Regions from separate parts of the Paenibacillus sp. S-12 genome, predicted to be linked through region 2. Evidence: riboswitches for the same ligand, from Rfam matches in the RefSeq annotation. Region 2 holds a riboswitch; the other holds the start of a gene.
What was found. Region 2 has a riboswitch for cyclic di-GMP ahead of NO352_RS23255 (MucBP domain-containing protein). Riboswitches for the same ligand answer to the same signal wherever they lie in the genome.
Positions count from the first base shown of each region.

Region 1: it holds a riboswitch for cyclic di-GMP, as region 2 does, so the genes downstream of both, NO352_RS06540 (glycosyl hydrolase family 18 protein) here and NO352_RS23255 (MucBP domain-containing protein) in region 2, are expected to answer to the same signal.

Region 1 is NZ_JASIUF010000005.1:785,558-788,774, forward strand. It holds gene NO352_RS06540 (glycosyl hydrolase family 18 protein) at 1-1,600, opposite strand, end outside; cyclic di-GMP riboswitch class I at 1,713-1,797, opposite strand; gene NO352_RS06545 (TrmB family transcriptional regulator) at 2,386-3,195, shown strand.
Region 2 is NZ_JASIUF010000026.1:117,551-120,767, reverse strand. It holds gene NO352_RS23260 (ABC transporter ATP-binding protein) at 1-474, opposite strand, end outside; cyclic di-GMP riboswitch class I at 924-1,011, shown strand; gene NO352_RS23255 (MucBP domain-containing protein) at 1,163-3,217, shown strand, end outside.

The DNA of each region.
Region 1 (3,217 bases), on a different contig from region 2:
GCAGCTTAACCGTTTTTGCTCCTCTTTCCACCGCTTTCAACACTTGATTCGATTCGGTCAAAGACTCGTTATTGAAGAGGGTAATTTCATACCCTTTGCTGTTGCCCCAAGCCTCAGTATACGGTTTCACATCCGCCGTTACGTCCAGCTTGGTATATTGGATTTCATGTGTTGTCAACGCCTGGCTTCCGAAGAGGCCTTCTTTCGTTGCCTTTGTTAATTTGTCGCGCTTGGCAGGATCCGTAGTAGGGGCATCATTGGAAGCCATCCAAGCAATGACGCCGCCCAGACCGTTTTCAAGCACATATTTCGTTTTCTCTTGAATAGATCTTTCATTGTCATACGTGTAGAATACGCCAGTTGTCCCATCATACAGATATGGAGCTTTGGCGGCATCATCCCAATATTCCTTGAGATTCGGGTAAGTGGCCTTCAGCTTGTCGAGGTTGCGATAAGACCAAATCCCTGTTCGGCGGCCGCCGTCCCCAATAGCGAGCGCTGCTTCGCCAACCGCGCCGCGGGATGGAGTCAGATCCGCATCCTTCGCGGATAGTGCCGCATCGCCGAATAAACCCGGATGATTCGGATCGGATCCTTGCGACACTTTATCCCAGCCGCGAGTATAGTAGGCTGCCCCGATCACAATCTTATTCGGCTCAGCACCTTGCTGAATCAAATAATTCACGCTCTCGTCGATGGACAGGTTGTTGCCCGTGAGCGGGTCGTTCGGGTTCGTATACAAGCCGGTATGGTGGCCGCTTACTTCATCCCATGCGCCGCGCATGTCATAAGTCATAATGTTGGCAAAGTCTACAATGTTGAACAGTCTTGGCACATCAATGCCGATATCAATCTTGCTCTTCGGCGCTGGAAGCGCAACAGACAGTTCATATGCTTTACCAAGCTCGGCTCCTTGCTTATTCAATGCGTTTTTGATGTCTTGCAGGAGCAAAATATAATTGTTTTTGTCCTCCGGCATGGCGTATTTCGTACCTTCATCGTTCTTATTATCGACCAAATCGGGCTGTCGAACTTCAGCCGGGAACTCCCAATCGACATCCACGAAGTCCATGTTTGTGTACTTGATGAATTTCATGACATTTTGGATCAGATTCGCCCGTTTTGAAGCATCGGCTGCTACGACAGCGAAGTCGCCTGATTTCGACCATCCGCCAAGAGAGATGCCGATCTTCAGATTCGGGTTTTCTGCGCGCAATTGCTGCAGGGCGATAAGGATGCCTGCATTGGCCGCTTGCCATTGAACGCCATCCTGGCCGACAGGCGCTTCTACAGCCGCATCCTTGTCCGTAAATACAAGGTTGCCTTGGGCATCAAAATCGAGAAACGCATAGTTCAAATGGGTTAATTGATCGGCCGGAATATCCTTGGGATAAAAGTTTCCTTGTCCTCCCCAAATTGACCAATCGCCATAGTACATGACATTCCGGATTTCCTTTGTTGCATTTTTGACCACAGGTTCCTGTGCTGCGGAAACAGTCGTTCCTGCGTAAGCCGGCGCCAACGAAGATACGAACATCATGATGGTCATTACCGTCATTGCGAACAATCTTCGGGCACTCCGCTTTCTCCCAGTCTTCATCCGTTATTCACTTCCTATCAATAGATTTTATTAATAGGCAGCTAGGGTGGGGCATCTCGCCATGAATCATACAGAAACAACGAATACGACTAATAGAGATGGGGTTCTATTAATCGGCGTCTGGCAGGCATGGAATTTCTTCCTTAGCCCCTTTAGTTTTGCGTCACTAGATTTCCCTAGCTTTGCCTAGTCGTGCTTGTGCAAACATGCATACTCTTGCATAACGATACATGTTTACACCGTTAAATATACAGCAGTTTCGCGTTTCGTTAATGGGTCATGCGGCTCAAATGTGAATATATGAACATAGGACGATATTATTATTCAGTTGAAATCTATCATGTTGAAATTCGGATGGAATAAGGGGATGTATGTTAATTCCATATGGTTTGATACTGGACATCAAGCCTGTAACTGCAACGTTCCCTTGTTACTCCTTGTAATGCTTTTTTACAGATTCTTCATGTCCGGAAAGGCTTGGGCAGTAGGTCTTAGGGAGGATGGGAGATGTATTGCAGTGTGGGTGAACGAGCCAGAGTTCGCAAAATAATAACGGAATATAACTTTCCTTATAAGTCAAATTCATGCAACTAAATAGTTCCTTTGATGGATTTAAAAGGATTTATCCTTCGTTTTTGGGTAATTATACCTCGTCCATAAGTTGGAGAATCAGGAATAAAACAGTGGGCTGACGATCATTTTTCAAAAACGGAACCAGGATTGCTTTGACAGGTAATCCATTTTATTTTATAGTAAGTAACACACTAACTACTAAAGGAGTTGCCATGGAAGAACTTTTTAAAGAACTTCAGAAGTGGGGCTTTTCGCAATATGAATGTAAGGCGTATATAGGGCTGTTAAAAAATTTCCCCATTACCGGATATGAAATAAGTAAAAGGTCAGGTGTACCTCGTTCAACGATTTACGAAGTGTTAGCAAAATTAATGGATAAAGGTGCGGTTTATACAGTACCTTCTGACCCTGTAACCTATGCACCCTTACCCGCAAAAGAATTAATCCGTCGCTTGCGTAATGACTTTGATAATTCTATGGATTATCTGGAAAAGAATTTATCTGCGTTAGAAAGTGAACAGGAAGTAGATGTCATTCGACGCATCAGCAGTGATGAACGCGTTGCGGCCGAAATGATTGACATTATCGATAAAGCGGAAGAAGAAATATGGTTGTCGATTTGGGAACCGCAAGTCTCTTCTGTAAAAGGTGCTGTAGATAGGCGGATAAAAGAGGATATTCACGTTTTTTCGATTCTTTTTGGAGCACCTGAGATTCGGCTTGGTGTAACGACTCATCACAATTATATGGCTCCAGAAGTAGCTGAGGAACGTATGAATGGTCGCTTAACGATTGTTGCACGGGACAATGAAGAAGTATTAATTGCAAACTTTTCGCCAAACACACCGGCATGGGCGGTAAAAACAGAAGACCCGGCACTTGTGTTAATCGCGATGGAATACATCAGACATGACATTATGTTTTCAGAATTAGTGAAAGAAGTGGGTCCAGAGAAAACAGAAGCACTTTGGAAAAACGACCCTAACCTATTTCATGTTGTTACTGGAAAACGGTTCAAATAAATTGAACCGTATTTTCTTTCTC
Region 2 (3,217 bases):
CTCATCAAACATAAGCAACTCCGGCTTCGTCGATATTGCTCTCGCGATACCGAGGCGCTGCTTCATTCCTAATGAAAAGTCCTTGACCGATTTATTTCCAACATGATGAAGCTTCACAAGCTCCAGTGCCTCATCAATGGAATGCATATTGTGATACCCCATATATGCACAATGCAGTTCCAGATTATCTCTCGCCGACAGCTTGTCATAAAATACGGGGTATTCGATAATTGTCCCCATGCGGGATAGCAGATGATAGGAATCAGGAGCTAATGTTTCTCCGAACAATTCGATTTGACCAATCGTAGGCTTAATTAGGTTCGTAATCATCTTCATGATCGTTGTTTTGCCGGCCCCGTTCGGCCCTAGAAATCCATAGATCTCTCCCTGGCGAATATTCATATTTACATTCGAGACGACCTCTTTGCCTTGGAACGTCTTCGACAGATGATGTGTACGTACTAGATACGTCATGGCAGTATCTCCTCTCACTCAGTTGCCAATTTCCCGATGTCTTCATAGTTATTGTATAAGACAGTGTTCTCTTATTCCTTACTCAATCCTTACAAAAATCTTAAGCCCTATGGGGTGATTGTTTTACCGGCTGTATACACCATATGTGAATTTGCAAATCAGTCTTTTAACTACTCTAATTATTATCATATGGACATGGCGGCGATTCAAATGAATATTTATGTTCTATATCTGAATTCACTAGCATATCAATTTCTCGTAATAGAGTAAGATACGACACTCTGTCCGATGTATGATTCAACTCTAGTAGGTTAATACTTGTAGTATGTATACCAACTAGTATTTTCTTATCATTGACAAATTGTTCCTCTTAACCTATATTGAGCATGATAGTTCCCTATGCCTAGGATCTCAGTCATCTACGCTTACATTTACGAAGCACTTAATTAAATCTCATAGGGCACACTAATCGAAAGATTAGGCCGCAAAGCTTCGGAGTCTAACGGTCTTATGACCTATGACAGTCCGGCTGCAACTAACGATCACGTTATTGCAGCCGGACTTTTTTTATTTATGTGAGGTTCCGACGGAATTAACTTTCCGTTGAGCTATATAAATAAGAATGAGGAGGCATGGACTCACTGTAGTTAAGGGAGGAATAAAATGAAAAAATGAGGTGGCGAATTGAATGAAACGTAGAGTAAAGTTAGCTGTAACATGGCTGTGCGTATTTGCCGTGTTCTTCGGGTTTATTCCTCACACACTGCAAAGTGCAGATGCAGCCGCACAAGATCCAATCTGGCCAGAATCAGGTGCTGTGAAATTAAGCAAGACAGCGAAGCCAACCGGGACGCCGGGAGAATGGAAGATTACTCTAACCGCCGAAGGGAAGAACGTTGAAGCCGGTGACACCGATGTCGTACTTGTCTTAGACAAGTCAGACAGTATGAGATCCTACAAACGGTTAGACAATGCCAAAAAGGCAGCAGAGAAATTTGTAAATACGCTGCTTTTTTCCAACGTCAAAACAAGAATTGCTCTTGTCACGTTTAGCACCAGCTCAGAGGACACATCATCCGGATTCCTTGGCCAGAATGATAAACAGCAGCTCCTGAACAATATTAAGGGTATCTCGGCTTCCGGAGGGACAAACATACAAAGCGCTCTCTACACAGCACATCGTTTATTAGCTACCAAGAGTTCAGCCAAAAATAAATTTATTGTGCTGCTCAGCGACGGTGCGCCAACGTTCAGTTCTCCTGCAAAAAAAGCTGCCTCTTATTCATGGCCCAACAATAAGTACAACTTTGTATTATCAGATTTTGACTACACCAAGACTATCGGTTCAGGCAACAGCTATCAATTATCCTCTGGCTTGTTCGGGGATCGATACACGATAGGCAACTATACGGTTAAGGACAATGGAATTCCTACGATATCTCAAGCCAAGGCATCCAAGGATGCAGGAATCAACATTTATTCGATCGGGCTTGAGGTCGGCAATGATGCTAACGCTGTATATGTATTAAAAAACAGCGCTTCAGCAAACAACTATTACCCATCTGACAGTGCGGAGCTGGAGAAGGTTTTCTCTGAACTGGCAGGGAAAATCTCTTACGCGGCTGAAAATGCTGTAGTCAAGGATCCGATGGGTGAAATGTTTAACCTTATTTTCAAGGGTAATGCACCTGTTGAAAATCAAGACTATAAAGTATCTCAAGGGACAGTGAAATGGGATGCAGCTTCTGAAACGTTTGTATGGGACGTTGGCAACATCGTAGAAGGAAGTCCGGCAACCTTGACATATACCATCAAAATGGACTCTTCCAAAAATCCAAGCGCCGATGTCAATTACCCGACAAACGGGCGAACTACCATAGAATACACAGATGTGAATCAACAACGTACATCAAAAGAGTTTGAAGTGCCGCAAGTCAGCTTCGGCAAAGGCTCCATACTTGTGAAAGGCTACAAGGTAAATGACCAAGGCGAGCCTATTAACGCAGACGGCAAGGTTGTTGAACGTGTGGATCTTGCAGAGCAGTTGTACAGTGGATCCTTCACCGTCAACGGCAAGGACGCGCTGGACATAGGGCCGAAATACAAGGTTCCTGCTCCGAAGCTTGATAACTATGTATTGAAAAAGGGTACTGACCCTACAGAAGAAACGTTAACGATTCAGGAGCCTAATAAAACCATATGGTTCGGATATGCGCTAGCTCCACAAAAGTTAACGATTAAGTACGTAGATAGAGAAACAGGTAAATCCATCGCTAACGACGACTCTTCTCTCTCCGGCACAATCGGACAGACGATTACGTTGAAGGCTCTGGATATTCCGGGTTACACACCTGAGAAGACTGAGGTTCAGTACACGTTCAAGGCCAAGGACAACGAGTACACCTTCTTCTACAAGAAAACGGATCTCCCTATCACTATCAAGTTCGTCGATAAAGATACGAGCAAGTCCATTGCTGACGACGACACTTCTCGTTCAGGCAAAGTTGGCGAGGCCGTTACGTTGAAAGCTCTGGATATTCCGGGTTACACGCCTGAAAAGGCGGAAATAACCTATACCGTCAAAGCTACAGACAACGTGGTTACCTTCTTCTACAAAGCAAACGCTCAAAAAGTAAACATCCACTACATTGACCAAGATACCAAGCTACCTATCGCAAAAGACTCTTCGAAAGACGGCAAAACTGGAGAATCAGTAACACTGACTGCACTTGAAATCACAGGC